2 regions of the Pseudoalteromonas sp. 10-33 genome follow, and region 1 is predicted to be linked to the other one. Evidence: predicted binding sites of a transcription regulator. Region 1 holds the regulator's gene; the other holds the start of a gene.
The links. The regulator LexA, encoded in region 1, represses DNA repair genes until DNA is damaged. The targets are predictions, from matches to a motif close to TACTGTATNNNNATACAGTA.
Positions count from the first base shown of each region.

Region 2: uvrD (DNA helicase II) is a predicted target of LexA. The motif match lies at 6,437-6,456, and genes of this name have one in related genera.

Region 1 is NZ_LOFI01000005.1:26,642-44,640, forward strand. It holds gene norR (nitric oxide reductase transcriptional regulator NorR) at 1-1,197, opposite strand, end outside; gene ATS76_RS05525 (hypothetical protein) at 1,358-1,627, shown strand; gene ATS76_RS05530 (NnrS family protein) at 1,627-2,859, shown strand; gene hmpA (NO-inducible flavohemoprotein) at 2,880-4,061, shown strand; gene ATS76_RS05540 (hypothetical protein) at 4,122-4,493, opposite strand; gene ATS76_RS05545 (S41 family peptidase) at 4,493-6,109, opposite strand; gene ATS76_RS05550 (endonuclease) at 6,257-6,910, opposite strand; gene ATS76_RS05555 (hypothetical protein) at 6,973-7,671, opposite strand; gene ATS76_RS05560 (hypothetical protein) at 7,918-8,298, shown strand; gene ATS76_RS05565 (PaaI family thioesterase) at 8,300-8,743, opposite strand; gene lexA (transcriptional repressor LexA) at 8,920-9,537, shown strand; gene coxB (cytochrome c oxidase subunit II) at 9,953-11,095, shown strand; gene ctaD (cytochrome c oxidase subunit I) at 11,095-12,687, shown strand; gene ATS76_RS05585 (cytochrome c oxidase assembly protein) at 12,687-13,217, shown strand; gene ATS76_RS05590 (cytochrome c oxidase subunit 3) at 13,253-14,128, shown strand; gene ATS76_RS19530 (DUF2909 domain-containing protein) at 14,028-14,339, opposite strand; gene ATS76_RS05595 (SURF1 family protein) at 14,354-15,094, shown strand; gene ATS76_RS05600 (hypothetical protein) at 15,084-15,590, shown strand; gene ATS76_RS05605 (COX15/CtaA family protein) at 15,613-16,602, shown strand; gene cyoE (heme o synthase) at 16,615-17,544, shown strand; gene ATS76_RS05615 (SCO family protein) at 17,541-17,999, shown strand, end outside.
Region 2 is NZ_LOFI01000004.1:126,821-142,000, reverse strand. It holds gene ATS76_RS05375 (NAD(P)H-dependent oxidoreductase) at 506-1,162, shown strand; gene ATS76_RS05370 (hypothetical protein) at 1,211-2,056, opposite strand; gene ATS76_RS05365 (GNAT family N-acetyltransferase) at 2,157-4,229, opposite strand; gene uvrD (DNA helicase II) at 4,207-6,372, opposite strand; gene ATS76_RS05355 (hypothetical protein) at 6,684-6,908, shown strand; gene ATS76_RS05350 (YacL family protein) at 7,025-7,393, shown strand; gene ATS76_RS05345 (dUTP diphosphatase) at 7,474-8,097, shown strand; gene yrfG (GMP/IMP nucleotidase) at 8,094-8,741, opposite strand; gene nudE (ADP compounds hydrolase NudE) at 8,804-9,376, shown strand; gene cysQ (3'(2'),5'-bisphosphate nucleotidase CysQ) at 9,369-10,172, shown strand; tRNA gene ATS76_RS05325 (tRNA-Met) at 10,308-10,384, shown strand; tRNA gene ATS76_RS05320 (tRNA-Met) at 10,464-10,540, shown strand; tRNA gene ATS76_RS05315 (tRNA-Met) at 10,603-10,679, shown strand; gene ATS76_RS05310 (trimeric intracellular cation channel family protein) at 11,345-11,959, shown strand; gene ATS76_RS05305 (YifB family Mg chelatase-like AAA ATPase) at 11,994-13,502, shown strand; gene ATS76_RS05300 (response regulator transcription factor) at 13,543-14,247, opposite strand; gene ATS76_RS05295 (alpha/beta hydrolase family protein) at 14,431-15,180, opposite strand, start outside.

The sequences.
Region 1 (17,999 bases):
CAATGCTTGCGCTTCAGTGCTTAGCTTTAATTGTTTAATACCTAATTTACGGGCTGTTTGCTCAATAAAATAACCAGCAAGTAGGGTTATGTCGTGCTCACGTTTATTAAGTGGCGGCACGGTAATAGGGTAAACACTTAGCCGGTGATATAAATCGGCTCTAAAGCGACCTTGTGCTACCTCATGTTTTAAATCACGATTAGTGGCAGCGACTACTCGAACATCTACGTATTTTGGTATGTCTTCACCAACGGTTTGAATTTCACCACTTTGCAGTACGCGCAGCAATTTACTTTGCATAGCCAATGGCAGCTCGCCAATTTCGTCTAAAAATAATGTGCCGCCATCAGCTAGCTGAAACTTACCTTGGCGGGCATTTTGTGCGCCAGTAAAAGCGCCTTTGGCATGGCCAAAAAATTCACTCTCTGCAAGATTTTCGGGAAGTGAGGCACAATTTAAGTGAATGAGAGGCTGATCTTTACGTGCAGAATTTAAGTGAATATTACGCGCTACTAACTCTTTTCCTACGCCTGTCTCTCCTAAAACCAATACACTAAAGTTAGAGGCAGCAACTAGTTTTATTTCATTTTTAAGCGTTTTTATTACTGGGCTTTGGCCAATTATTTCACCGCCATCGCGAGTAAGTGCATCACGTGTTAACTCTTGCACAAGTGCACTTGAATGCTGCGCATGTTGTTTGTAATGGGCAAGCTCTAGAGCCGTTTTAAAATGTGCACTACACAGCGTTTGTAAGGTGCTTAGCGTATCTGTGCTGATACTGCTAAAGGCATTTGCATTAAGGCTATCAAACGTGAGTACGCCAAGTAGTGCATTTTTATCGTAAAGGGGTAAGCCTAAACAGGCATGCACAGGAATATCGCCTGTTTTAGCCAGCAGTAGGCCGTCGTATGGGTCGGGCAGTGGGCAGTCGTGTGCAAATTGTAATGCGTGGCTAGCACTACAAATAGCCTTAAGGCGAGGGTGCTCTGCTATTTTAAAACGCCTGCCAAGGCTGTCGGGCATCAGGCCTTTAATGGCTAAGGGTTTAAGTTGCTCGCCCTGCACCACAAGTAATGCACTGGCATCGCTAGGTATTACACGCTCAACCGTTGCCAGTAATTGGTCAAAGCTGTGCTCGTGCAGGGTGCTTTGGGCAAGCTCTAAAGCTACTTGGGTGAGGTTGAATTGCTGGTTCATGTCAAAATGACCTATACGTGTTTTTATGATTTAAAATAGGGTAGGTCATAAAGACTCATTTTGTAAAGTGGTTATATTTAACCTGCTGAATAGTAATGCTTTATTTTATTGGCACAGTATGTGTAATAGCTAAGTAACGTTAATGGTTACTGAGGTAGTTATGGACACACTTACAATAAATAATGTAAGCAACAATGTTGAGTTAGGCTCATTTTTTGAATCGCTTTTATTTACTGCTAATGCCGTATTAGGGTTGAGCGTTATTTGTATAGTTGTAAGTATTTTAATTAGCTACTCCTATGCAGAGTACTTTTCGATGCAGGTACAAATATCAGCACATATTAGCACTATTGTAGTGGCAGCTATTTTAAAAGTTAGTTATGTGCTGCGTTGTGTTGCTCAACATGGTTTAGGGCAGGAAGTACGCTAATGCGCCCACTAAATTTAACCGAGCCAATGCCAGCGCACATAGCTATCCATCACGTAACTAAATGGCCGTTATGGCTGCTTGCATTTAGACCTTACTTTTTAGCCGGCGGTTTGCTGGCATTTTTCTCGATAGGGTATTGGTTACTTATTTTATCAGGCCATGCTAGTTGGCACTTAACCATACCAGCTACATTTTGGCACGCGCACGAAATGCTGTTTGGCTTTGCAGGAGTGGTTGCTGTAGGTTTTTTACTTACGGCGGCACAAACATGGACGGGCATTGGAAGTATAAGTGGCAAAGCACTTATGCTACTTACTTTAATATGGGTAATTGCTCGTTTAGCTTTTTTTATTGTGCTGCCAGATTTTGCCAATATTAATTTATTGGCTGTTATTGTGCTGCAGCTAGCATGGTGGATAGGTGCAATTGCTGCGCTGGCTAATATGCTGTTAAAAGCACGCAGTAAAAATAACTATCAGTTTTTAGCTATTTTAAGTGTGTTGTGCTCCCTCAATACACTTTATTTATTACTTGTTTTAAATAACAACATGCAGCTTGCTTTGGCTGTGGTTGACACCGCTGTACTCGTTATTAGCTTACTGGTAGGCATTGTTGCAGGAAGGGTGCTTCCCTTTTTTACTGCTAAAGGTTTATTGCTTAGCGAGCAAACACGCACTCCTAAAATTGATAAAGCACTGCTGTATTTATCAATATTGGCAATTACTTTATTTTTTATCAGTAAGTTATTTTTAAGCTCAATTAGCCCTGCATTAATTGTTGCAATAGTTGCTGCGCTTCACTTAATTCGATCAGGGTTTTGGTGGAACGCAAAAGTGCTAAAAGTGCCTTTATTATGGTCTCTGCATTTTTCTTATCTTGCTTTAGGTGTTGGCTTGATGATGATTGCATTTAGCTTTTACACAAGCGTAATACCCTTCAAAGATGCGCTCCATCTTATCACTATTGGCACAATAGGGATGATGATTTTAGCTATGATGACCCGTGTATCGCTTGGTCATACAGGGCGTACGCTTAGCACCCCTAATTATATATCTGTTGCTTTTGCTCTTGTGCTGGTGGCAGCTATTACTCGCTCAATACTCCCCTTAATTATTGGGCCACACTTTGCTTGGCAGGTAAGTGCTTTGCTGTGGTTAGTGGCTTTTTTGTTATTTTTAATTTACTGCACACCTATATTAACGCGGCGTCGTGTTGATGGGCGTTGTGGTTAGTTTACCTACAGGAACACATTATGTTATCTGATAAAACTATTGAGATTGTTAAAAGCACCGTTCCGTTATTAGCGCAAGCCGGCACGGTTGTTACCGATCATTTTTATAAGCGTTTGTTTAGCCATAACCCAGAGCTTAAAAATATTTTTAATATGGAGAATCAAAACACCGGCCGCCAGCAATTTGCTTTGTTTAACGCATTAGCGGCATACGCCCAAAATATTGATAACTTAGCGGTGTTAAAAGAGGCATTAGCGCGCATTAATCATAAACACACCAGTTTAAATATTTTACCAGAGCACTACCCCATTGTTGGTGCTCATTTAATTGGCACCTTAAAAGAGCTTATTCCTGATCAATTTACGCCAGATGTAGAATACGCATGGCGTGAAGCTTACGCATTGCTTGCTGATATTTGTATTACCGAAGAAGCGGCTTTGTATGAACACAGTAAAAACACACTGGGTGGTTGGGCCGGTACTCGCCAATTTGAAATAACCAACAAGCAAGTTGAATCTGAGCTAGTAACAAGCTTTACACTTACGCCGGTTGATGGCGAAGCGGTTATTACCCATAAACCTGGCCAATATTTAGGTATTAAAGTTAAGCCAGAGGGCGCTGAATATGAAGAAATTCGCCAGTATTCTATTTCGCAAAAAAGTAACGGTAAAAACTACCGTATTAGTGTTAAAAAAGAGCTACAGCCAAAGCCTGGCATGGTGTCTAATTATTTACACTCACTAGCTCAAGGTGACATAGTTGAACTATACCCGCCTGCAGGTGATTTCTTTTTACGCAATAGCACTCAACCGACGGTACTTATTTCAGCAGGTGTTGGGCAAACGCCAATGCTTGCTATGCTCGAAACGTTATTAAGCGATAACCCTAATCACGACATTCTGTATTTACATGCGTGCGAAAATACTCAACAGCACTCGTTTGCACACTATTTAAATGAATTAAGTACGGTTTATAACTGTTTACAAACTATGACGTGGTTTAATCAAAGCAGTGATGGGGCTGACTTTACTGGGTTAATGGATTTAACAGCCATAAAAACACAGTTACCTCTTACAAATAGCGATTTTTACTTATGTGGCCCCGCTGGGTTTATGGCGTTTGTGAAAAGCCAGTTACTGGCACTAGGCGTTAAAAATGAGCATATTCATTACGAAGTGTTTGGTCCGCATCAAGACTTATAAACCAAGTGAAAAATGATAAAGGCACACAGTATTAATGCTGTGTGCCTTTTTAATAGTATTTTATTGCGCTTTACAACTTACGTTTTTAAGCTCAATAGACATATCTTTTTTAGGATAATAAAGCACGCACTGCTCGCCGATTATTTGTAAAACAAATTTTTCAGACTTTATATTATGCGCGCCCATTATGGGCATGCCATTTGGGTCTTTACTATTTCCATGGCTTAGTAAAAGCTCGCTACGTTTGGTAAACACAGTGTCGGCAAGTGTAACTAGCGTGCCACCTTTGGCTTTTATAATGGCCTGTTGTAGCACAGTAATAACGCCCGGGTTAACCTCTGTTAATAGCGCAGGTTTTGCAACGACATTACTCATACTATTACACCCCCCTAGGCTAATTAATACAGTGAGTATTGCCAATAACTTTACCATTATTGCTCCTTAGACAACGTAGGCCATGTTAGGTCCATGTTACCGCGGGTAAGATCATTTGGTGCGTTTAAAGGCTGCAGTTTTTCGCTAGTTGTAGCAAAGCTTGGTACATCTACTTTACTATTAGCGACTGTTGTTGTGATTGGGCACTCACCGTTATTATCTATATGAAAAAGTGCCGTAGATAGTAAAGCTTCGTTGCTATCACCAAGTTGATTATCAAAGTCGTCGTTAACAACACACCCTTGTACATCGGCATTAAATTGTGGCGTTGGTGTAGGGGTAAAGCCAGCGGCATATTCACCAAAGCCTTTGCTGTTAACGCCACTAAATTGAATGGTGTAGTAGGTTGTTCCACAGTTGTGTGTAGGCGTAAATCCGTATGGTTTACCACAGGTTGTATCGCCAATCAGTATCACCTCTGCATCTATCCCTTTTAAGCCATTTACAAACGCTTCAGAGGCTGAACAGGTACCTGATGTACTTAATACATACACTTTAGATAAGTTTAAATCAGGTAATTTATCGCCAGTACTGAAAAACGTTGAGTAGTCTATTTCTTCGTCAATAAACGGGAATGGAGAATCAATAGGCTGCTTATCATTTTGTTGCGTTTGATAGTAAAAACGGTTTTGTACATTCGCGCTCCCCGCCACCATATATGCAAGCTGCGAAGACAGTGCTAATAAACCACCGCCGTTGTATCTAAAATCAATAACGAGTTCGTCCACGTTATCGGTTCTAAATTTATTTACTGCATCAATGAGTCCTTCTTGGGCAATACCTATGTGACTATTAAACTGCATATACCCAACGCGCGTGTTATTGCTTGTTACAATCGTTTGTACATTTTGAACTGGAGTCTGCTCGATGTTACCTGCAGTGACATTAAACGTTTTTTCCGTGCCGTCGTTACTGCGTACAACAATTGTATGTGAGTCACCGTTGGTTGGGCTAAATAAGCCTTCGTTTAAAGTGTCTATGCCTGCTTGGGTATTGGTATTAATACTCACACCATCAACTTCAAGTACAGTATCGCCTCGTTGAAAGCCAATTTGGCTTGCTGGAGAGTTATCTTCAAGGTAAGCAACACGTAAAATTCTATCGGCTGAATCACCAATAAATGCCCAGTTAATACCATAGCCAGAAATGACGCCCGACTGTGCTTCTTGGAAGTAATCTTCAGAGGGTTCTGAAAAATGAAAGTTATCTTTTTTAGCACCCGAATCGGTTAGTTCTTCAGTTTTTAGTTGAGCAAAATACTCAGCCACGGTATCGAACGATTCAGGGTTGTTATCGGCAATTTCATCATACCAAAGGTAGGTTTCGTCACTCCATGAGCGAAGCCATAGTTTTTCGTATAAGGCTGAACCAGCTTGGTCAGGGTATGGTTGGTTATTATTAAACGGGTCGTTACCTGTGCGTGGTGTTTCACAAAAGTTTTTAAGTTCGTCTGAAGGTTCAAATACACCAGCAGTCCATGTCGGTGTGCTACTTGTTGGTGGCGTAACAGGAGATGGTGTATTGTTACTACCTCCGCCTCCACCACAACCTGTTAAAGCAAAAACTGAGAGCGCGCTGATAATTGCAAGCGATAGTGTGTTGTTTTTAAACATGCTAAGTACTTCCTGTAAATAAGTTGTTTAAAATACTACAACACCTGATTATTTATTCAACGTTTAGCTTTTTCTTTATGTAAATAAGTGTGTCATTTTTATTTGCAAAGCAGGGGCTTGAATTTCTTTATTAGCGGGTAGGCGCTATTACAATTTATTGGTCGTGTTTTTTAGTGCTAGGTCTTGTTTTTGCCAGGCATTAAAGAGTTTTTGTTGCTGTTTTGAAATTTTTAAATCATATGTTTTTTGCATGTAAGCATAGGCGTCGGCAATTTGTTTTCGGGCATAAAGCGGAGGCTCTACAACACGTTGTTTAAAGTTTACTTTTACATTACATTGGCCATATTGGGTCGCGGGCTCACCCAGCATACCAAAGCGGTAATTAGAACGGTCAGCGTTTATTTCGCCAATGGCGGGGGCTAAATTGTTTATGTCGGCTTCCATCTTCCTAAATTTAGCACTGACCTTACGGCAATTTTTTCGCCCGCCGTTTTGCCAACATTGTAGTTGATGGCCAAACTCCCATGCCGGCACTATGTGCTCCCATTCAATACGTAAAGCGCGCTGATTTATTTTGCCAGAGCGCGTGAACGTATTACGAGGTACATAGCCACAACCCGTTGGATCTGGCACTAGTTTTTTACCTTGTTTTTTAATATCACAACCGCAATACAGGCTTTTTGCATTGTTCGGTAGTGTTTTTATTAAGTGCTTTTTAGCAGTAGAGAAACGAGTAAAGTCTTTACTTGATACCGAAAAACAGACACAGCAAGCCAGTAAGGCCAAAATCAATCGGGTCATATCCATCACATACGTGAACTACAGGAGCGCCTAGTTTACTGGCTTAACAGGCAAACATACACTTATTTAAAACTGCGTTTAATCCTTATATTTTGCAATAGCAGCAAAAAACCACTTAAACAAAAAAGTACACTGGTTGCTGCAAAGCTAATTAATAAAGGATTATTAAAGTTTTCACGCTCATCGTAATCCATAATATGAAGCATCCAAAAGAAGTCGAAAATTCGCCACAGTGTACTGCGCACAGTAATCACTTGGCCTGTATCTGATGACAAATAGAGGGTGGTGCTAAATGTATCGTTAAATTGTACTTGCCATACATTTTTTTTATAACCGCTTTCTCGTGGTCCTACCGCTAATAATGCGGTACTTTCGGGTTGAGCATCAATAAGTAAATGTGCGTGCGCATTAGCAATTATTTGCTGTTTGTTAGGTGCTTTAAATGGTTGCCCAGTGATGCCATTAAAGCTTTGTTGGTTGTCTTTACTGGTTACGGTTATAAGTGGGGTAGATAAAAAATGCGCAAAGGTTATTTTAGTCGGATTAGTGACTTGCGAAACAATATCATCAATTGATGCGACGTAATGATGGCTTTTAAAAGGGTTGGCTAGATTGCGTGTTGCTAGGTGTTTTCCATGTACTTTTTCAAGCGGAATAGCGCTCATCACTAAACCGCCAAGCAACCAAGCTAAAATTTGTAGGCCTAATAAATAGCCTAACCATTTATGAAGTTTACGTGCTGGCTTAAATATTTTTTTCATAGGTGTTTATCTTATTATTTTTAATAAACATTTTACGCGAATGGTAGGCAAGGTGAGTGCGACAAAATGTCGCACTAGTACATTAAAACTGAGTTGCAGCACAATAGCGCGAATAGTAAGTAGCAATAACACTCTAAAATAAGAGTATTAACTGATAAAGTGTCTATTTATAGGGTGTTGATTTGGTATAACGATAAAACTGCGTTAAAGTTTGCAAGGTAACCATTAGAGGATAAATACGAAACAATGTCGGAAATTCAATTTTTAAATGTAGATCTAGAGCTTGAGTCAAAACAAGATATTAGTGTGCTGGTGGCCGACCTAAAAAAAGTCGCAACGATTTTACATTATGACAAAGACGAATACCGTCAATTAGCGCGTATTGAGGTAGCTGGCGATGTTAAATCACCAGACAAAGCAATAAACCATATTTGTGAGCTTATTGAATCGTGTTCACGCAATGCATTAAAGCAATGGTTAAGCTGTTCACGCAGAACGTTTGATATAGGGTTTGAGTCAGGCACATCGCCAAAGTGTTTTAATCAAGCTTTACATGCAGATACACTACTTCGTATATCTGCTATTGGCGCGGGTATGGAAATAACAATTTACCCTCTCGAGAAGTAACCTACGCTTTTCGTTCAACAACGGCTGCGGTCATTTTTGATACGCAGCACAGCTCGTTACGGCTATTTGTGATTTTTATTTCCCATACTGAACTACGCTTTCCAATATGAAATGCGCGTGCTGTTGCCGTTAATGTACCATTACGAGAAGCCTTTAAATGGCTTGCGCTTATTTCTTGCCCAACACAGTAAAATTTTGTGAAATCGACAACAAAATTAGCAGCATAGCTGGCTACCGTTTCTGCCAGTACAACGTTAGCGCCGCCATGAACCATGCCAATAGGATTATGATGTGCAGGGATTGCAGGCATAGTTGCGACTAAGTAATCATCGCCTATCTCTGTTATTTCTATTCCCATGGTTTTCATTAGGGTACCTTGGCCATTAATGCCTTCGTCCAATTGTTTGCACAGTGCTAATGTAATCGGTTGATGCCAAATACTCATATAGATTCCTTTAAATTTAATGAAGCAAGTTACTATTTTTATAGGCTATTTTAGAAAGCACCTAAAATGTACACGTAAGGAAGTAATTTGGCTATTTGAACGGGTAATTTAAATTTGCGATTTTTATTTAACTGTATATACTCACAGTTAAATGTACTGTATGGAAAACCAGTTGTATGCGCCCATTAACTAAACGCCAAGCTCAAATACTCGAATTAATTAAAGTGTTTATTAAAGACACTGGTATGCCGCCTACACGTGCTGAAATAGCACAAACGTTAGGGTTTAAAAGTGCAAATGCCGCTGAAGAACATTTAAAAGCCCTTGCCAAAAAAGGGGTGATTAAAATGAAGCCAGGCGCAAGCCGAGGGATTCAACTTGTTGAAGAAGAGGAACCGGAGCAATTAGGTTTACCGCTTATTGGTCGAGTTGCGGCGGGTTCACCCATTTTGGCGCAAGAGCATGTTGAGAGCCACTGTAAAATTGATCCATTAATGTTTAAACCAGCTGCTGACTTTTTACTGCGCGTAAATGGTATGAGTATGAAAGATATAGGCATTATGGATGGCGACTTACTTGCTGTACATAAAACACAAGTGGCTGAAAATGGCCAAGTTGTGGTTGCCCGTGTTGATGACGATGTAACAGTAAAACGTATTGAAAAGGCAGGTCGTCAGGTATTACTTCATGCCGAAAATGACGAGTTTGCACCAATTAAGGTCGACCTCGAAACTGAGTCATTCAACATTGAAGGCTTGGCAGTGGGTGTTATTCGTAACGCAGACTGGATGTAGCTTTACCATATTTTATAAATTGCGCACTATTTTGGTGCGCATTTTTATTTTTTTAAATTTGTTTTTTTTATTCATACTCCTTATTTCATTCTCAGCCCTTACTACCTCTCGATTTTAGCTACTTTTTTCTACGCTAAACTAAATCAACTCTCTACTTTTTACATATTTATTGTTTGTTTTTAATACAAAAAACTTGCATGCTGGTTAAATATTAACTAATTGTTAATGAACTGACGCTGGCAATACTCATCGCTTTTAAGTTTTGAGCACACACAATAAATTTGTTGCTAGCGCAGTGAATGCCAATTTTTTTATAAATCAAATGGCATTAATACAAAAATAAAAATAACGAATTGGCGTTTAAGCCGTATGCCTCTTCGCTTTGCACTAGCAACAGCATCAAAGGAGTCGTCACATGGGTAAACTTAGTTGTACCTTGTGGCTTATATTGTGTGTTTTTCCGCAGTTAGCGTTGGCCAACAGCCAATATAATATGCGCAAGGGCGTTACAGATATAAGTGAAAATGTTTACGAATTACACATGACCATATTTTTTATATGTTGTGTAATTGGAATAATAGTGTTTGCCATCATGCTTTGGGCACTCATTCATCATCGAAAATCTAAAGGGGCGGTTCCCGCTCAATTCCATGAAAGTACTAAAGTAGAAATTCTTTGGACTGCAATACCATTTGTTATATTAATTGCGATGGCAGTGCCAGCTACAAAAACGTTAATAGCGATGGAAGATGCCAGTAAAGCCGACTTAACAATTAAAGTGACAGGCTCGCAGTGGAAATGGCATTATGAATACATGGGAGAAGATGTAGAGTTTTACTCAATGCTTGCAACCTCTCAAGATGAAATTACCAATTTAGCAGATAAAAACCCGAATTATTTGCTTGAGGTAGACAAACCCCTCGTACTGCCAATTAATCAAAAAATTCGTTTTTTAATGACCTCAGATGATGTTATTCACTCTTGGTGGGTACCAGACTTTGCCGTTAAAAAAGACGCAAATCCGGGCTTTATTAACGAAACATGGACCAACATAAACGAAGAAGGAATTTACCGAGGCCAGTGTGCTGAGCTGTGTGGTAAAGATCATGGATTTATGCCTGTTGTAGTTGAGGCTAAATCTGAAGCTGATTTTAAAGTATGGCTTGCCGACGCTAAACAAGCTAAACAACAAGCAGCTTTAGCTGATGCAGCTTTACTTGATCAAACATTACCAAAAGAAGAGTTAATGGAACTGGGTGCTCAGGTATACATGGCAAGTTGTGCCGCGTGTCATCAGCCTACAGGTATGGGGCTACCGGGCGTATTTCCGGCTCTTAAAGGCAGCCCAATTGTACTTGGCGATATAAAAGGTCATATAGACATACTTATTCATGGGAGCCCAGGCACGGCAATGCAATCATTTGCCAAGCAGTTATCTATAAAACAATTGGCTGCGGTTATTACTTACAAGCGCAATGCATGGGGTAACGATACCGGTGATGTTATTCAGCCTAGTGAGATTCAAGCAGCACTTGATGCCGACGCGGAGGCTAACTAATGAGTAGCATAGCAGAACAACCTAATGCCAACGAAGCGCACCATGCTCATTACCCAGCTAAAGGCTTTAAACGTTGGCTTTATACAACTAATCATAAAGATATTGGTAGCTTATATTTAATATTTTCGCTGACCATGTTTTTAATTGGTGGCGCAATGGCTATGGTGATCAGGGCCGAGTTATTTCAGCCAGGATTACAGTTAGTCGACCCTCACTTTTTTAATCAAATGACCACAGTTCACGGTTTAATAATGGTGTTTGGTGCCGTTATGCCGGCTTTTACGGGATTAGCCAATTGGATGATACCGTTAATGATAGGTGCGCCAGATATGGCATTACCTAGAATGAATAACTGGAGCTTTTGGATTTTACCTTTCGCATTTTTAATTTTGCTTGCTTCTTTATTTATGCCTGGAGGAGGTCCTGCTTTTGGCTGGACCTTCTATGCTCCGCTTTCAACCACATACAGTAACGACAATACTGCCTTGTTTGTATTTGCGGTGCACATTATGGGTATTAGCTCAATTATGGGTGCTATTAATGTGGTTGTGACTATAGTTAATTTGCGTGCACCTGGGATGACGTGGATGAAACTCCCCCTGTTTGTATGGACATGGCTAATAACGGCATTTTTACTCATTGCTGTTATGCCCGTTTTGGCAGGGGCGGTGACCATGGTTTTAACCGATAAATATTTTGCGACTAGCTTTTTTGATGCTGCCGGCGGTGGCGATCCGGTAATGTTCCAGCATATATTTTGGTTTTTTGGTCACCCCGAAGTTTACATCATGATTTTGCCAGCCTTTGGTATCATTTCAACCATAGTGCCCACTTTCTCGCGTAAAAAGCTATTTGGCTATGCATCTATGGTTTATGCCACGTCATCTATAGCATTGCTAAGCTTTATTGTGTGGGCGCATCACATGTTTACCACCGGTATGCCGGTAGCTGCAGAGCTATTTTTTATGTACTCCACAATGCTGATATCGGTACCTACCGGCGTGAAAGTATTTAATTGGGTAGCCACCATGTGGCGCGGTTCTATTAGCTTTGAAGTCCCTATGATGTTCAGTATTGCTTTTATAGTGCTGTTCACATTAGGTGGTTTTTCAGGGTTGATGCTTGCTATTACTCCCGCTGATTTTCAATACCACGACACTTATTTTGTAGTGGCTCACTTTCATTATGTGTTAGTGACAGGGGCGGTATTTTCTATCATGGCGGGTGCTTATTACTGGCTGCCAAAATGGACCGGCAATATGTTTAATATCACGCTGGCTAAGTGGCATTTTTGGTTGTCGTTAGTCAGTGTAAATGTGCTGTTTTTTCCAATGCATTTTGTAGGTTTGGCTGGTATGCCTCGCCGTATTCCTGATTATGCACTGCAATTTGCAGACTTTAACGCAATTATAAGTATTGGTGGTTTTGCATTTGGTTTATCTCAGCTGTTGTTTGTAGTGGTTGTTTTTAAATGTGCAAGAGGCGGCGAAAAAGTCCCTGCAAAAGTATGGGATGGCGCTGAAGGGTTGGAGTGGGAAGTTGATTCGCCAGCGCCTTATCACACTTTTTCAACACCACCGGAAATTAAATAATGACCCATGCACCGCTCCTTAAACGCTTAGTACTTATCAGCATAGGTATGTTTGCGTTTGCGTTTGCCTTAGTGCCGTTATACGACGTGTTTTGTGACTTAACCGGGCTTAATGGGAAGCCATCGTTAGAGCAAGCGCAGCAAAGTAGCGTGATTGAGCAAACAAGAGACGTTAGCGTGAGTTTTACAACTCATGCACAAAGCGGTGCACCTTTTGAAGTGAAATCAAAAGAGTACAGTGTGGTTGTGAAACCCGGAGAAATGCGAGAAGTCGTTTTTAGCGCAAAAAATAGTAGCGAACTCGATAAAGTTATGCAGGCTGTACCGTCTGTTTCACCTGGGAAAGCAGCAAAATATTTACATAAAATGGCCTGTTTTTGCTTTGATCAACAACCCCTAAAAGCGGGAGAAGAGCTCGAATTTAAATTGCTTTTTTATGTTGATACAGCGCTTCCAAGTGATGTTGAAGAGCTAACTTTATCTTATACCGTATTTGATATTAGTGAACAGCTAGTAGCCAGTAATAACTAGCGTTTAATACTAGTGTGAAACTAGGAGCAAGTAAAATGAATCAAGAATATGAGCATTATTACGTACCAGAGCAAAGCCCGTGGCCTATCGTAGGGGCGGTTGCATTGTTTTTTATTGCCGTAGGCGCAGGCTTAACTGTTATGGAGGTTGGAAAGGAAGGGGGTAGCGGTGTTTATTTGCTTTATGCCGGTATAGCCGTTCTTATGTATATGTTATTTAGCTGGTTTAAAAACGTTATACATGAGTCAGATCAGGGTTTGTACTCTGCGCAAATGGATCGCTCTTTTCGACAAGGCATGAGTTGGTTTATTTTTTCTGAGGTTATGTTTTTTATGGCCTTTTTTGGTGCGTTATTTTACGCGCGTATGATTTCGGTGCCTTGGTTAGGGGGCGCGGGCAACAACGCTATGACCAATGAGGTTTTGTGGCCTACTTTTGAAGCTATGTGGCCTTTAGTTGTTACACCTTCGGGAGACACAACGCAAGCCATGGGTTGGCAAGGGCTACCACTAATTAATACGTTAATTTTAATCGCGTCATCAGTTACGTTGCATTTCGCTCATGTAGCAATGGAAAACAATAAACGCAAACCCCTCAAAGTGTTTTTAGGGCTTACGGTGCTATTAGGTGTGTGCTTTTTAGCATTACAAGTAGAAGAATATGTTCATGCATATAACGACCTAAACTTAACATTAGATGCCGGTGTTTACGGGAACACATTCTTTTTGCTTACTGGCTTTCATGGCATGCATGTCACGCTTGGAGCCGTACTTTTATTTGTTATTTTAATACGAATATTAAAAGGGCATTTTACAAAAGAAAAGCACTTTGCATTTCAAGCTGCTGCTTGGTATTGGCATTTTGTTGATGTGGTATGGCTGTGTCTATTTGTATTTGTATATGTGCTGTAACGTTTATGGGCGAACTGTTTGCCTTTATAAAACCGAGCTTAACTGCTGCAATTGCAACCACTAATACAATAACCGAAAACAACACTCGGCGACCTAAAAAATGAGACATAGGTCGTCCGTTTGTTTTCCCTGACACCATAATAAATAACGCTCTAAATAAGTTAAAAAGTATAAACATTAACAACAGTACAATAATAATTTTAATAATCACTGAGTTGACCCTTTATGCAAGTAGTTTTAAGGCACAAACAAAAGCTTAGTTCAATAATCACAATTTGTATGGTTGTGGTTGTTGTGCTGGTATGTGTGCGCCTAGGCTTTTGGCAATTAGAACGAGGTGAAAAAAAACAGCAACAGCTTACTGCCATTGCTCAAATACAAACTCATGGTGTTATGAATTGGTCGCAGTTGCTTGAGTTACCAAAACAATGGAATAAAACCGGCGTATTAGTTGAGCTTAAAGGGACACTTTTAAGCGAGCATTACTGGTTGTTAGATAATCAAGTATATAACGGGCAAGTAGGTTACGACTTACTAGCTCTGTTAAAACCAAACAATGATACGCGTGCAGTATTGGTTAATTTAGGCTGGGTCATGGCCCCAGTATCACGTGATTTTTTACCCAAAGTGGTTTTGCCCAAAGGTGAGTTTACGGTCAAAGCACAAATTAAAGAGAACAACCTCAGTAGTTTTACTCTAGAAGATAAGACCGCGAGTGGTGATCTGCCCAAACGCATTCAATCAATCGACTTAAGTTTTATAAAATCGCAAACAAACATTCCATTAGTTAACTTTATGGCTTATCGCCAAGGTGATGGTGGTGAAATGGCGATACCGCATTACGAAGCGGTTGTAATGAGCCCACAAAAACATAATGCCTATGCCTTACAGTGGTTTTTAATCGCGTTTTCATGTGTTGTTGTTGCCATTTTTGCGAGTAAAAAAAGGACAAAAAATGAAAAATAAACCTCTTTTATTGTTTGTAACCTGTTGTGCTATTCCTTTGCTTTTAGCTTATGGCGCGCTCAAATTTGATTGGTTACCCAGTGCGGTTACAAATCATGGTGAATTTCTAAATGAAGAAATAAAGCTAAAAAATTGGCAAAACGATAACCCTAAACAATGGACTATAGCGCTTAATTATTCGCGTGAGTGCAGCGCGTCATGTAGCGCGTCATGTAGCGAGCAGCTTGAGGCGCTTAATAATCTTTATATAGCGCTAGGAAAAAACCAAGGCAAGGTTGATATGGCTGTTATGGGAAGCCCTTCACAAGCAGATTTACCATGGAAAAAAATGGCTCAGCAACCAAATTTAACGCCAGCTAGTTTGTATTTAATTGATCATATGGGGCTTGTGGTGCTTGAGTACCCTTATAAAGTACAGCCTCAAGAAAACCGCTTAGTTCAAAAGGGGTTATTAAAGGATTTAAAAAAACTACTTAACTATTCTCGTTCAAGCTAACACGGTTAGTGTGAGGTAAAAGATGTATAAAAATTATAAAAATTGGGTTTTATTAACTGGACTTTTTGCTTTAGTGGTTGTTGCTCTGGGTGCTTACACTCGTTTGAGTGATGCCGGGCTGGGTTGTCCAGATTGGCCGGGGTGCTACGGTTTTTTAACGGTACCTAAACACGAAGCTGATATTGCTTTAGCGACACAAAGTTACCCTGACATGGTGTTTGAAAAAGCGAAAGCCTGGAAAGAAATGATTCATAGGTATTTTGCTGGCACCTTAGGGCTGATGATTCTAGCGTTGTTTATTGTTGCTTTTTTAAAACGCCAATTTCCAACTACCCCATTAAAGCTAACATCTTTGTTGTTATTGCTTGTTGTGTTTCAGGCTGCATTAGGAATGTGGACTGTCACTATGAATCTGCAGCCACTTATTGTAATGGGGCATTTGCTAGGTGGCTTTAGTATCTTATCGCTGATTACTTTGCTGTATTTAAGGTTAACAGCAAAACCTATTATGGGCGGAGATGAGGGCGCTAAGCAGTACTTCGGATTGAGTTTGATTGCGCTTTTTGTGCTGATTTTACAAATAGCGCTTGGCGGCTGGCTTGCAGCTAATTACGCAGCACCACACTGTAATGGTTTACCTTTATGTGATTACGCTCAGCCTTTTTCGTTGAGTAGTGTTTTTCAATTACCGCTTGAGCACAGCAACTACGAGTTTGGTGTGCTGTCACAGCAAGCAAGAATGTCTATCCATTTATTACACCGCATTTGGGCATTAGTGACCTGCATCGTATTGGCGCTTGTTATGTGGAAAATTTACAGCCACGCTTATTCTCAAAAAATTAAAAGCTGCGTAATAGCGGTATTGGTTACTTTATTTTGCCAAATTAGCTTAGGACTTATTTTGGTACATTGGCACTTTCCGTTGGGGGTTGCACTGGCGCATAACTTAATGGCTGCCATACTGTTATTAAGTATGGTTAGGTTGTGTTATTACCTAAAATCACGCACATAAAGGAGAAATATAATGGCACTAACAATAAACAAAAAAACAATACAGCCTGTTCATACTCAATCACTTAGTGTGCGTGCTTACGACTTATTACAAGATTACTTAGCCATTAGTAAATTTAAAGTAGTGGCTATGTTGGTTTTAACAGCCTGGGTTGGATTAGCATTAGCCCCTGATGTTGGGCGTGGAATAGGCGTTCAAGTTATTAGCTTATTAGGAATAGGTCTGTTATCTGCTGCAGCCGCCGTTATTAATCATGTAGTGGATAGCGAAATAGACTCTAAAATGGCAAGAACGCGTCATCGGCCTGTTGCTAAAGGGCGTTTAAGTAAAACACATGCATTAACGTTTGCGGCAAGTATTGGCGTTGCTGGTTTTGTGATGCTTATGGTGTGGGCTAATACGCTTACAGCAATATTAACGTTATTTGCATTAGTGGGTTATGCCTTTATTTATACGTCATTTTTAAAACGCGCGACACCTCAAAATATTGTAATAGGCGGACTTGCTGGAGCGATGCCGCCATTGCTTGGTTGGGTATCTGAAACAAACCAAATGGCAGCAGCGCCATGGTTGCTGGTTATGATTATATTTACCTGGACCCCACCCCATTTCTGGGCTTTAGCTATTGCTCGAAAAAGTGATTACGAGCGTGCAAAAATTCCAATGTTGCCGGTAACACATGGTATCGACTTTTGTAAAACATGTGTGGTTGCATACTCAGTTTTACTCGCTTTAGTGTGTGTGATGCCATACTTAATTGGTATGTCAGGAGGTATTTACTTAGTCGGTGCTTGTGTGCTTAATAGTGTGTTTATGTATAAAGCCATTAAGTTAAAATTTGCAGCTAATAACGACAAGGCTATGGATTTATTCCGTTTTTCGATAGTGCATTTAATGGTACTCTTCGTGATCTTATTTATAGATAAATGGCTCCCTTTATGAAGCGACTCTGGCTTTTAGTAATTGTTATTTTAAGTTTATTTTTATCAGCATGCTCAAGTGAAAACGATCCTCAAAATTTAAATGCACTTGTTTATGAAAACGCTAAATCACTTTCGGATTTTACGTTAAAAAATCAGCACGGCGAACCAGTTACAAAAGCGCAATTTAAGGGACAATGGAATTTAGTATTTTTAGGGTACACAAGTTGTCCCGATATTTGCCCGTTAACGTTAGCTAAGTTAAACGCTGTTTATAAAGAGCTGGAAGCTGATTACCCGTTGCAAATATGGTTTGTGTCGGTCGATCCAAATAGAGATACAGCAGAAAAGCGAAAACAATATATAGATTACTTTAACCCGAATTTTTTGGCTGTTTCTGGTGAACATAAAGATCTTTTTCCAGTGGTGAGAGAACTTGGGCTAATTTACGCAATTAGTGATACAACAAAAGCTGAT
Region 2 (15,180 bases), on a different contig from region 1:
TTTACGTCTATAGAAAAGTAAAGTTAAGCATTTTCTTCTCTTAAGCGAAGCGCCTCTTTGTGAACAGTGTTTTGGCTATCGAATGAATTGAGCGATGGTAGTGCAACATTTCACTGCTACTCTTCACCGCGGTGGGTTCCACAACATTCTACTGCGTAGCGAACCGACTTCAAATATAAGAAAGTCCGACTAGCAATAGTCGGGACTTTTTACGTCTATAGAAGAGTAATATTAAGTATTTCCTTCTCTAAGGGTAGAGCCTCCTAAGCGAAGTGCTTCTTTGTGAGCAAAGCATGTTTAATCACACTAAAATCACTCAATACTTTTGCCAGCTAATAAAGTAACATTTGTTTAAGTTAGATCAATTAGTCGAGAGATATGGTTTATCTATTATCAATTTTTTTTATAAAGTCTTTTAACTTTATTGCTAATTATCAAATGCTCTTTAAGCAATTAAACTAACTCCATCTTGTATTTACATACTTACATTAAGACGGAGAAAAGCATGTCTCACCAAATCATTAAAGACTTACACAATAGATACACTGCAAAGCAATATGATGCATCAAAACGTATTTCTACAGAAGATCTGGAAGTAATTAAAGAAGCTATTCGTCTGTCGGCTTCTTCAATCAATTCTCAACCTTGGAAATTTGTTCTAGTAGAAAGTGAAGAAGGTAAGAACCGTTTACACGATACATTCGCTAACAAACACCAGTTTAATCAACACCATGCTAAAGAGGCATCTCACACGCTTTTACTTGCTTATGACCCTGAGTTCACTAAAGAGAAGTTTTCGAAGCGTGTTGACGTAGAGGTAAGCTCAGGCCATCTACCAGCAGATATGCGTGATAACTTTATGGGTGCATATGCATTTGCTGAAATGAACACAGATGAAAATGGCTACAACGGTAGTTGGACTAAAGCACAAGTTTATTTAGCACTAGGTAATATAATGCATACTCTAGCGCGTTTAAACATAGCTTCTACACCTATGGAGGGTGTAGACCCAGACTTAATTGGTGAAAAGTTTAGCGCTGAGCTTGATGGACACATTTGTGAAGTTGCGCTAGCTATGGGTTACCCTAATACCGATGAAGACTGGAACCATGGTTTACCAAAAGCGCGTCTAGCGTTAGAAGATATTATTACAACTGTTTAGCATAGTAAACCTTATTTAAAAGCCGAGGCTCTCTCGGCTTTTTTGTGTTTAAAATAAGCCATATGCTTCCGTTTTTTCGGTTTCTTCTTGCAGCGTAGCAGGTTTAAATATGACACTAGGATCTAAAAGCACACTATGGTTTTCGGCCATTTTTATTAGGCCTCGCATCATACCTTTAGTTTGTGGGTCTATATCAAAGCCTATATCAGTTAGCTTATCTAAGGGTTTGATGTCTTCTTTTTTATAATCTAGGCTGTCTTCCACTTTATCGACGAGTAGCCCCACATGAGGATTTATACCGTCTTTTGTTGTGAATACAATTATTGGTTTGTAATCTAAAGTAATTTGCTCTTTTGCAGATTCAAACAGCCTCTCTAACTGAGCAATACTGCTACTTTTTATTTTACTGAGTAAGTTGTTTACCTGCTTATGTTCACCTTGCTTGTGAGCAGTGACTGCTTGCTTAGCTTGTACGAGTAATGATTCGAAAGGTTCATTAAAGCGAGACATAGTAAGCTTTAAATCAGGGTTGTCGGTATTGAACTCTTGGTAAAAAATAATAAAGTCTTGAAGCTCAGTTTCATTAATAGTTAATGTTTCTGATTGAGTTAAGAGGTTTCTTTCTAGTGTATTGAACCAGCTAGTTTGTTTGTCTTGCCATGATCTTAGCTGTTTTAAAATATGTTTGTTGCTTTGCTCCGTTGATATATTATTTAAAATAATTCCTAAATCGAAAACTGGAGTAGGGATATCCATATAATCTTTAACACCAATAAAGCTTTTGTTGTTGTTTGGTAGTGTTGTGAGGTTATTATCAAAGCGCTCGGTTAATAAGATATCAAGTATTTTTAGTGAAATGGTTTTGCAGCCCACTTTAAAGTTTATTAATTCCATGCCTTTATCTTAATTTACCCATCAATGTATTAAGAATAGAACAAATCCACCAAATAGCTTAAGTAACTATGCTAATTAATCACTGTATTAAGGAGGCTGATTATTTAATAGCTTTAGTTAGTTTTAACACTGCTTGTTTAAAGTGTGTTTCAAGCTCTTTTTTACCTTGGATATTTAATTGCTCAATAAGATTTTTATCGCTTTCATTTTGCAAAATTAATCTAATTAATAATTGCTTATCGCTTTGTGTTAAGTAATTAATGATTGAGGGCGTCTCAGTGATAACTTGCCAAATAGTGGGCGAAATACTAAATCGAGAAAAATGACTATTAAGTTGTCGTACTATACGTTTTTGCGTATCTGTACTTATAGGCTTATTTGTAAACGGGGCAATAAGTACACTTACAAGCTGCCAGTCAAGGTGCTTAAAGTGTGTGAGTAAGGCATAAAATATATCGTTTTGAAAATCAGCTTTTAATTGTTTCAGCGTACTTGTATTGTTGTTTAAATACTTCACAACGAGTGCTGAGTGCTCGCCAGTGCTTTTATCTTTTTGATAACCAAGTTTTATGGTACTAAATCCTTGGCTTTGCCAAAATTTTAATAGCTCATAGGTGGCGCCAAAACTAGCTCCAAACCAATAACACTCATTACTAACTTTTGATTCGCAGTAACTCAGTAGCGCTTTACCTAGCCCTTGACTGTGAAGGTTAGGAGCAACAGCAATTCTTACTACGCGGGCAGAGAATTGAGTAAGGCACTGGGGATCATTGCTTAGCTGCGAGAGAGTCTGTGCCATTAAATGACCTTGAGGGCGGCGTTCACCTTTTAGTACTTGCTCAGTAAGCTCTGTGGTTAAACCGCCCTCTATTGAGATTAAACACACTCCCACTAATTGGTTATTTATCTGGGTTATGAATAATCGTTGCGCAGGCGCATCAAGTAGCTGGCGTAAATCATTAACGCTACTTTGATAATGTGCTAAGGAAAGTAATGCAATAACCTGCTCAAGTAACGGCTCGTTTTTTGTGAGTTGTTGTTGAGTAATTTCACTGTGGACTAGGTTATTTAAGCCATTGCGTTGAGTTTCTTCGTACTGTGCTTCGAGTGCGAGCAAAGTGCGTATATGGCGTTCTAGCGGATCGGCTTTTGCAAACCTTAACGGTGCATCAAGTGTGACAATATTAGCGGCTTTGTACTTTGCTTTAACATACTGACTAAACCTAATTGTATAACCTCTACCATTGCCCTCATAGCCCACTAAAGTGCTTGCAAATACAATACGCGGATAATGCTTAAGCATTTTGAACAACAGAGGAACAGGTATTGCAGCTGCCTCGTCAACAAGTAATAAATCACACTCTGGCAACGAGCTTAATAATGAGTCTGGAGCAATGTACTGTAAATTGGCAAGCTGCTTACTTTGACTTTCGAAGGGGATGTTTAACTCATTGCTTAAATGTTTAAAGCTACTATGAGTGGCTTTAAATTGTGTGCTGCAAAGTAGTATTTTTTTATCTATAAGTTTTGCAGCAGCAAGTCCAAGCGCTGCAGATTTACCACGGCCTCTATCGGCATTAATAAGTAAAGGGCGATTAGCGCGACCATGAGCCACTTTAATTATATTTTCTACACAATGCTGTTGCGGTTCAAAATCTATTTTATTGGTAGAGCTTTCGCTGGTGATATTACGTGTACAGCCATGTAATTCACTAAAATGAAAAGCGGGTAACGATTGTATAACGCGGGCAATGCGTTCATTAAAAAAGCTATGGCTTACTTTATACCCGTGAGACTGCACTGTGCTTAGCGCAGGATCTGGCCAAGTTGAAAGTTCGCTTAATTCTGGTAGCAGTAAATATAAAATACCGCCAGCTTTTACCGTACCTGCAATGGCAGCCAATATATCAGGGTGTAAGCCACTAAAGCCATCGTAAACGGCGTGTGAATATTCTTGCCCTAAAATTTGATGGGTACGATTAGGCCACTGCGCATTATTTAATGTGGTATTTTTAGAAACGACGAGTGTGTTTTCAGTTTGAAGTAATTCACCTAATAGCTTGTAGCACCAAGCGGTACTGCCAGTAATGAGCACAAGTTGGCGATGATAAGTGCCAACCAGTGTTCTTTCTAACGTGTTTACGTGAGCTTTATACAGCTTGTAATCGTGCATAAGCCGTTACCAACCATTTGCTACCTAAGTCATCAAAGTTTACCTGTACGCGCGATTGTGCGCCGCTGCCTTCATAGTTAAGAACCGTGCCAATACCAAACTTAGCATGCAGTACACGTTGACCTAAATTAAAGCCGCTGTCTTCAAAGGCGGCATGGCTTACTGATGCACTAAAGCGTCCTGCTGCCGGCGGGCGCGACACTTGCGTTTTAATCCTTATTTCTTCAACGCAGTCTTCAGGAATTTCGCGTAAAAAACGTGAAGGACTATGGTATTTCTCTTGTCCGTATAGGCGGCGGCTTTCGGCGTGGCTAATGTATAATTTATCCATAGCGCGAGTCATACCTACGTAACATAGGCGACGTTCTTCTTCTAATCGGCCAGACTCTTCATTACTTTGCTGCGATGGAAACATACCTTCTTCCACGCCCACCATAAATACAAGCGGGAATTCTAGGCCCTTAGCTGAATGCAGAGTCATCATTTGCACGGCATCTTCGTGCTCATCAGCTTGACCTTCGCCAGATTCAAGCGAGGTATAGGCTAAAAAGCCTTGTAGTGGTGAGCTAAACTCTTCTTCTTCAGGGAGTTCGTACTGATCGCACGCGCTTATAAGCTCTTCTAAGTTTTCTACACGAGCACGACCTTTTTCGCCCTTTTCTGCCTGATACATAGCCATAAGGCCAGACGTTTGAATTGCATACTTAGCTTGCTCTTGTAATGTAAGGTCGCTAATTTTGTCTTCAATGTGCTCAACCAGCTCAACAAATTTGCTAACAGCGCCGGCTGCTCTGCCCGATAAGTGCTGTTGTTCAACAATAGCTTTCGCTGCGTACCATAACGGAAGTGACTCAGCACGGGCGCAGTCGCGTATATGACTTAATGTTTTGTCGCCAATACCACGTGCAGGGGTATTAATTACTCGTTCAAATGCGGCGTCGTCTTGGCGATTACCGACTAAACGTAAGTACGATAGCGCATCTTTAATTTCTTGACGCTCGAAGAATCGCATACCACCGTAAATACGGTATTTTAAACCTTCTTGTAGCATGGCTTCTTCAAGTACACGAGATTGCGCATTACTACGGTATAAAATGGCGGCGTCTTGTAACGCGTTACCGGCATTTAACCAGCTACGTAATTTACTGCTTACAAAGCGGGCTTCATCTAGCTCGTTAAAGGCGGCGTAAATTGATATAGGCTCGCCCTCGTTGCCATCGGTCCATAAGCTTTTACCCATGCGCTCTGAGTTATTTTTTATAAGCGCATTAGATGCTTTAAGAATAGTTGCAGTTGAGCGGTAATTTTGTTCAAGGCGAATAGTTTCGGCGTCAAAGTCAGTTAAAAAACGTTTTATATTTTCTATTTTAGCGCCGCGCCAACCATAAATACTTTGGTCGTCATCGCCCACAATCATAATACTTTGGGTATCGCCTGCGAGCAGCTTTAACCATGCGTACTGAATGGTATTGGTATCTTGGAACTCGTCCACCAGCATGTGCGCAAAGCGCTGTTGGTAGTGACGAAGTAGTGTAGGGTTATTTTTAAGCACCTCATAGCTACGTAGCAGTATTTCAGCAAAATCGACTAAACCAGCGCGGTCACACGCTTCTTGATACGCGGCATATACACGCAGCATCATTTGCTCGTTTATATCGTAGGCTTGAATATCTTTAGGGCGAAGGGCTTCGTCTTTTTTAGCGCTTATGTACCAGCCAAATTGTTTAGCTGGCCATTTTTTATCATCAATATTCATTGATTTTAATAAGCGCTTAATCATTCTTAGCTGATCGTCAGAGTCTAAAATTTGAAAGGCTTCTGGTAAGTTAGCTTCACGGTGATGAGCGCGTAAAATTCGATGTGATAAACCATGGAAAGTACCAATCCACATGCCACCGACCGGTGCTTTTAAGGTTTCTTCTACTCGAGAGCGCATTTCTTTAGCCGCTTTATTGGTAAAGGTTACCGCAAAAATACTATAAGCAGAGGCTTGTTCAACCTGCATAAGCCACGCAATACGATGAACTAACACTCGTGTTTTACCAGACCCAGCACCCGCCAATACCAACATGTTTTGTAATGGGGCTGCAACGGCATCGCGTTGTTTGTCATTTAAGCCATCGAGTAATTCAGAAACGTCCATCGTTACGCCTTTTTAATCAATATTGAGGGCAGTATAACAGGTGTTTTTGTTAGGCTAAATAAAATACTGTTTTTATGAACAGCTATTCTAAAAATAACCTCTAAAACCAATCAGCTGGTTAGTTTTAGTATCGATAAGTGACTAAAATCAATAATAAAAATAATCAAATTGACCTATATTTAGTAAAAAATACCAAAGCAATTAGAGAGTCGTAATTTAACTAACTGATTTTTAAGCTTTAATAAATTGGCATAAAGTGTGATAGTAAGTAAATAACTAAAATTTAAAATTAATTAACTACAGAGGTGAGTATGGCTGATCAAGGGTCTGGCGGTAATGTAATTGCTGCGTTGTGTAATATATTTTTTCCTGGTTTAGGGCAATTAGTACAAGGGCGTATTTTAGCTGCTATATTTTTTGCGCTAGCTATTGTCATAAGTTACGCACTTATATATGTACTCGTTGGTTTTGTATTAGTGCCTATTATTTACTTATGGTCAATTATTGACGCAGCGCGTTATAGATCGCGAAGTTAACGGCTTTAGAGCTGAATAAAATGGCGCCCGTGTGGCGCTATTTTGCTTTATATGTCCTGTGGTTTGCGGGCGTTTACGTATATAATTACGCAATTAAAGATTTACAGGCAAACCCTATGGAATATCAATTTATTCGCGACCCTATTAGTGGGCTGCGCATTAAAATAAGCAGCGAGCATGCAATCATTGGCCGTTGGTTAAACGAAGAAATTGGCAAAGACAAAGTGGCTATGGTGCAAGCACTTATTGCGTCGGTAAAAACGAGTTTTGAGCCTGTGACTCTAAAAGGCCAAGAAATAGATTTAATTTTATCTAAAGATGAAGCCTTATTTGAAGCGCATGCACTGCACCAAGACAGCGAAGACTTAATTGCCTATCAAGATGACGATTTAATGCTTGAAGAAAACGACTTAAGCAGTGGTTGTGGTTTTGAAGACTTTATTGATTTAATCGAGTCGTGGTATGAGTTTACCAGTAATCGATAAAATAATTAAAACAGACATAGCAAATGCAAAAACAGCGCTTTCTCTGTATTATTAAACAACTAAAAACGACAGGAATTGATATGTCTGCCAATTTAAATAAGCTAGTAGTCATGCTAGAAATGCAAAACGCCATGAATACAAAAGTGCATGAGCAATGGTTTACACAAGGGTTTGAATGGTATCGCGCTATTTGGGTTGAGTGTGCCGAAATGCTAGATCATCATGGCTGGAAGTGGTGGAAAAAACAAACACCCGATACCGAGCAAGTTATTTTAGAATTAGTTGATATTTTTCACTTTGGTTTGTCGCTACGTATTGACGGTAAAACAAGCTATCAAGACTTAGCAAAGCAATTAGAAAGTGAGTTGAGCCAAGTACAGCAAGCGGACGACTTCAAACAAACGTTAGAAATACTTGCGGCATCAGCAGTTGCAGATAAAGCGTTTAATGCAGCAGCATTTGCCGGTTGTATGGCACAAATGGGCATGGATATTGACGATTTATACCGTGGTTACGTCGGTAAAAACACCTTAAATTTTTTCCGCCAAGACCATGGTTATAAAGATGGTAGCTACATTAAAGTATGGAACGGCCAAGAAGATAACGAACACTTGGTTGAAGTGGTTAAAAGCCTTGATACCGAACATGCAGACTTTGCAAAGTTAGTTTACCAAGGCCTTGAGGCACGTTACCCAAAAAGCTAAATAATAGTACGATAGTCGGTTACATTTAAGTAATCGGCTATTTCGTTGTGTGGTTGCTGGCTATCTGGGTTAGCAACCGCAAGTAAGTGTCCAATGCCGTATTTTTTTGCGGCATTTAATACAGCTACGCTGTCGTCAACAAACAAAGTACGGGTTTTGTTAAATCCTAAATCATTTTGTACTTGGTGCCATAAACTTTGCTGCTCTTTACTTACGCCATATTCATGCGTCGACACTACACCATCTAAATAATTATCGATTGCGGTGTGTTCAAATTTCATCATGACGTTTTCAGGATGCGCGTTGGTAAGTAATATAAGCTCTTTTCCTGCTTTTTTTAGCTCCGTTAAAAAATAGGGAACGTCATCACGTACTTTTATAAGGTGCTGTGTTTCTCGTTTTAAATCCATAATTGGTAATTTAAGCTGATCTTCCCAATAATCTAAGCAATACCACTCAATTTGGCCACTTACAGCTTGATAGCGTTTAAAAATATCTTCTTTTGCTTCGCTCAGGCTTATATTTTTGGCTAAGGCATGTTGTTGTGGAAGAACAGTTAACCAAAAATGGCTGTCATAATGTAAATCGAGAAGTGTTCCGTCCATATCAAGTAAAACGGTATCGATTTTTGACCAATTTAGCATGGGCTTTTCCCTGTGAAAAGTTTATGATTAAGCACAACTGCCATGATAGCAAATTAACGCCAATGACACAGAAAAAGCATCCAACACCTCCTCAAATCCTAAGTAATAATGTTGTCGCTAAAAGTCGCCTATTTACTGTGGAATCTTTAGAGCTTAAATTTTCGAATGACGAAGAGCGTCAGTATGAACGTATTCGAGGTGGTGGCAGGGGCGCTGTAATGATTGTGCCAATAACGGCCGATAACGAAATGCTGCTAGTGCGTGAGTATTGCGCGGGCACCAATGACTACCAGCTAGGCTTTCCTAAAGGACTTATTGACCCAGGCGAAACGCCAGAGCAAGCTGCTAATAGAGAACTTAAAGAAGAAGTAGGTTTTGGCGCAGACTTTTTTAAACCATTAAAAACAGTGACCATGGCACCCAGTTATTTTAATGCCACCATGCATATTTTATTTGCTAAGCAATTATATCCGCAAACACTTCCAGGCGACGAGCCTGAGCCTTTAGTTGTTGTTAAGTGGCCATTAACGCAATGGCAGTCATTATTAGAGCAAGATGATTTTACCGAAGCACGAAGTGTTGCCGCTTTGCTATTATTAGATAAGTACTTAGCATCTGGAGCTGCCGATGAATAAATTATTAGAACCTTGTATTGAATTAGCCGAACGTGCAGGCGATGCCATTATGGCTATATACAAAAAAGATGATATTGGCCAACAAGAAAAATCAGACCACACACCAGTCACTAAGGCCGATTTAGCTGCAAATGATGTGCTTGTTGCAGGCTTAAAGGCACTTGCGCCTGATATTCCAATCATGTCTGAAGAAACGCCTATCCCTGCATTAGCCGACAGGCAAGATTGGCAGCGTTATTGGTTACTTGACCCCATGGATGGCACTGGTGAGTTTATTTTAGAAAGTGGTGATTTTGCGGTAAACATTGCGCTTATTGAAAATAACCACCCTGTACTGGGTGTTATTCATTGGCCGTCAAAAGGTATTACGTATTTTGCGAGTGCTAAAAATGGTGCTTTTAAGCGTGAAGAAAAGAGCGACACACAAATATACGTAGCTCCGCCTGAAAGTTTAACACTAGCGGTAAGTCGCCGTCAGAAAATTGAGTCGGTGAGCCAATACTTAAATAGCCAATTTACAACCATTGCGGTTGGTTCGTGCTCGTTAAAAGCATGTATTGTTGCTGAAGGTAAAGCGGACTGCTTTTTAAGAATAGGCCCAACGGGTGAGTGGGATACAGGGGCTTCACAAGTTATTGTAGAAGAAGCGGGCGGTTGCATTACCGATGCAGAGTTTAACCCTTTAACGTATAACCAACGCGAGAGCACTGAAAACCCAGATTTTATTGTAATGGGCCATCCTGATTGGGAGTTTCAAAAAATGATTACTCCTCACCAACGAGCGAGTATAGAATAGGTTTTGATTGCTTTTTGTTCACTTGAACGGTTTTAAGTAGTTAAAGTCTTGCATTATAAGTTTATTCCTATATAGTAGCGCTCTCTTCAAGGCAGGCTCGTGAATATTACGAAAATGTTTTAAAGAAATTACAGGCGCGGGATGGAGCAGCCTGGTAGCTCGTCGGGCTCATAACCCGAAGGTCGTCGGTTCAAATCCGGCTCCCGCAACCAATTTTTTATAAAACTTGGTTACTGTAAACTCTAACTTAAGAGATAAAATTAAGTAGTCGATAGACTTTAAATATACAGGCGCGGGATGGAGCAGCCTGGTAGCTCGTCGGGCTCATAACCCGAAGGTCGTCGGTTCAAATCCGGCTCCCGCAACCAATTTTTAAATTGGACGCCACGTTGTAATGTAAGCAACGTTAAATAAGTATGCATATTTCAGGCGCGGGATGGAGCAGCCTGGTAGCTCGTCGGGCTCATAACCCGAAGGTCGTCGGTTCAAATCCGGCTCCCGCAACCACTGAAATAAAAAGTTATAGTAAAGCAACACGCCTAAAGCGTGTTTTTTTATGCCTGAAATTTAGTGAAATGGGTAGCTCGTCGGTCTCAACTCTTCATTAGCCAGCAAAGGTCGTCGGTTCAAATCCGGCTCCCGCAACCACTGAGATAAATAGCTATAATAAAGCAACACGCCTAAAGCGTGTTTTTTTATGCCTGAAATTTAGTGAAATGGGTAGCTCGCCGGTCTCAACTCTTCATTAGCCAGCAAAGGTCGTCGGTTCACTTTCTATAAGCTCAGGCTCCCGCAACCACTGAAATAAATAGCTATAATAAAGCAACACGCCTAAAGCGTGTTTTTTTATGCCCGAAATTCAGTGCAATGGGTAGCTCGTCGGTCTCAACTCTCCATTAGCCAGCAAAGGTCGTCTTCACTGCGTGAGGCATTCACCCTCTATAAGCTCAGGCTCCCGCAACCACAGAAATAAATAGCTATAATAAAGCAACACGCCTAAAGCGTGCTTTTTTATGCCTGAAATTTAGTGATTCCTAATAAGATGCCTAATAACAAAGCTGTGATTACATTTACCCCATTTACTTATACTAATCATTTTAAGTTTTTTATTACTTAACACCCCGTGCTGGGTATGTTAAAACGGCTGAAATATTTTTTTAGCGCACTTTTACATGACAGAACTTTACCACTGGTTTGATTTAATCGGTATCGCCGTGTTTGCTATTTCAGGCACATTAGTGGCCTACGAGAAAAAAATGGATGGCTTTGGGGTTGTAGTATTAGCAACAGTAACCGCTATTGGTGGGGGAACTGTGCGTGATGTTATTTTAGATGTGCCGGTATTTTGGTTGCATGACCAGAGTTATTTTTTCGCTATTTTAGCTGCTGTGCTTATTACGTCTCGGCTTATTAATAAGCAAAAATCAATTCCGTACTTCACATTGCAAATAGCAGATGCATTCGGTTTGGCGTTTTTTGCTGTAATGGGCACGCAAAAAGCATTGCTTGCAGGTATGCCAGAAATGACAGCAATTATTATGGGGGTAATAACCGCCTGCTTTGGAGGCTTAATACGCGATGTTCTTGCCCGAGAAATTCCTATGTTATTAAAAGGCGAGCTATATGCTATTACCTGTATTGCGGGTGGTATTGTATATACGCTCAGTGTGTATTTTTCATTTGTGACCGAGCTGGCGATGGTATTGGCGATGTTGATGACATTACTCCTGCGTTTTTCAGCAATAAAGTGGAAAATCACATTACACGTTTTTAAATATCCTGACTAAACTTATCTAATCATAGGACTGATTAGGATAAGGAATGTCATTAGCTCGTATATATTCTCGTGCACAGGTGGGTATTAATGCCCCTGAAGTAATTGTAGAGGTTCACTTAGGAACGGGTTTACCCGCATTTCACATTGTAGGCCTTCCCGAAGCTTCTGTTAAAGAGTCAAAAGACAGGGTGCGCAGCGCGCTTGAAAACTCTCAATTTGGTTTCCCTGATCAACGCATTACTGTTAATTTAGCCCCCGCCGACTTACCCAAAGATGGTGGCCGGTTTGATTTGGCCATTGCCGTAGGTATTTTAGTGGCATCAGGGCAAATAGTATGCCCTGACATTCACAAATATGAGTTTTACGGTGAACTTGCACTCAACGGTGAGGTACGTGGAGTAAATGCTATTTTACCTTCTGTGCTTGCAGCTAAGGAACAAAACCGCTGCTGTTTTTTACCCATAGCTAATGATAGCTTGGCAAGCCTTGTAAATGGCGTAAAGCGTAAAGCGGTTAGTTCTATTCAAGAAGTATGGGGTGATTTACTAAACCAGCAGCCGTTGCCGTTAAATATAGAATACCCAGATTGCACGCAGGCACCTGACTTTTTACTTGATTTGAGCGATGTAAAAGGCCAGCCCGGCGCTAAACGTGTATTAGAAATAGCCGCTGCGGGTGGGCACAACCTGTTGTTTTTAGGTCCACCGGGAACCGGTAAATCAATGCTTGCTCAGCGAATGGCCACAATAATGCCGGCTATGTCTGATGATGAGGCGCTTTCAACTGCCGCACTTTATTCAATTATTGGTCATTCAATCGATTTAACAAACTGGCGGCAACGCCCTTTTCGTAATCCTCATCATACCTGCTCAGCGGTTGCATTAGTGGGAGGCTCATCAAATCCTAAGCCGGGTGAAATTTCGCTAGCGCATAATGGGGTATTATTTTTGGATGAACTTCCAGAGTTTGAGCGCAAAGTGCTCGACTCCCTGCGTGAGCCAATGGAAACCGGTACGGTAACTATTTCGCGTGCGGCGCGGCAAATGGAGTTCCCTGCGCAGTTTCAGCTCATTACAGCGTTAAACCCAAGTCCTACGGGAAGCCACACCGATAAACGAGCAACACCCGATCAAGTTATACGTTATTTATCTCGTGTATCAGGCCCATTTGTTGACCGTATTGATTTGCAAATAGAACTACCACGGTTAACAAGCGTAGAACTGCAAAGCACTAAACAAGAAGAAACCAGTGCACAGGTGCGTGCGCGGGTAGAAGCAGCTTATTACATACAGTTAAAACGCCAAGGCAAAGTAAATGCGCGGCTTAATAATAAAGAAATGAGTATTCACTGTGAGCTTGCTTCAGCAGAGCTGCAGTTTTTAGCTAAGGCCAGTGAAAAGCTGTCTTTATCGCCGCGCTCTTACCATAGGGTCATTAAAGTAGCGCGTACGATTAGTGATTTAAAAGGGAATGAAAAAATTAGCTTAGACGACTTAAAAGAGGCATTAAATTACAGAGCTTTTGAACGCTTAATTGCTCAACTCACCAAGTAACCAGAGTTGAGTATAAATAGCTTAAAACGCTTTTTAACAACTATATAGAGAGCATGTAGCCTTTGCCACGCACTGTGACAATACGCTTTTGATCTTTTTCATCGTTTAGCTTTTTACGCAGTCGACCAATAAGAACATCGACTGTACGATCGTTAGGGCTCCAATCGGGCTGTCCTATTTCTTCAGATATTTTTTCACGTGAAGTGGCTTTACCTGCATTACTTATTAAACAAATAAGTACTTTGTGCTCAGCTTCAGTTAAACGTGATTCAACACCTGATGAGGTAATTAGGGTGCGATTATCGGGGTGTAATTTAAAGTCGGCGTATTCAATAAACTCTTCACTTTCGTCGCTATCTATATTAACGGCAACGCGTTTATATAAAGCACGCATGCGTAGTTCAAGCTCAAGTAAATCGACAGGTTTACAAATATAATCGTCTGCACCTTGGGCAAGGCCAGCTATTCGATCTGCTTGGGAATCACGGCTAGATAGCACAATAACACCAATGTCTGTTAGGGTATTGAGCTCTTTGGCAAGCTGTAGCCCATCAATTTTAGGCAAAACAATATCTATAATGGCAAGTGTAAAAGCATCGCGCAGGTTTGACCGCTGCTTTACGATGCTTAGTGCATCAGCGCCAGTTGAGTCTACTTCTATTGTAAATTCGGTTTCTGCAAAGTGATTTTGAATGCGTTTAACGAGTATTTCGTCGTCTTCAACCAATAAAACATTAATAGCCATAGTACTTTATTTTAAATGTTTGTAGCTCTGTATGGTAGCACCATTAGGTAAATGCTGAGAAGGGGTTACATGCTAGTTTTAAGTAACTTAATATTTCAAAAATATTAAAATAATTATAAAAAATTAAAAAGCGCCCTTATATTTGAGGGCGCTTTTCATAGCGTTATAAAATACCGGATTAAATTATTTACCTTCGTACATTGAATCCCACCACTGTGGCTCATCTTTTAGTTTTTTATCGAAATAAGCCAACATAGTATTCCACCAGTTAAAGCGTTTATCGCGAGCAAAAATTTGATGGTCTGCGCCTTTATACTCAATAAGCTCTACGTCTTTGTTAAGCAGTTTAAGTGCGGTATACATTGTTAAGCTCTCGCCTACTGGTACGTTAGTATCGCTATCACCATGAATAAGCAGTAATGGTGTGGTTACTTTATCGGCATGAAATACCGGGCTATGTTGGCTATAAAGCTCAGCGTTATTCCATGGGAAGCTGTTTTTAGATGCCTCACCAGAATATAAGTAGCCCCACCATCCTTCGCCCCAATAAGAGGTTAAGTTTGAAATACCGGCATGGGAAATAGAAGCGCTAAATAAATCGGTTTTTGTAGCCAATAACATAGTCATAAAGCCACCATAAGAGGCCCCTAAATTACCAACTTTGGTATTATCTACATAGTCGTATTTTTTTAAAAATGCCTGTGTCCCTTCAATAATATCGTCGGCGGTGTAGTCACCCCATGCATTGACGTGTTGCGCTGAGAATTTTTGTCCAAAGCCCGTTGCGCCGGTAGGTTGTACTACATAAACCACATAGCCGTTTTCAGCCCATAAATTAAATGGATAACGGCCGGTAAAGCCACGAGTAACAGGTGATGTGCCACCGTAATAATAAACAAGAGCAGGGTACTTTTTAGTTTTATCTAGGTTACT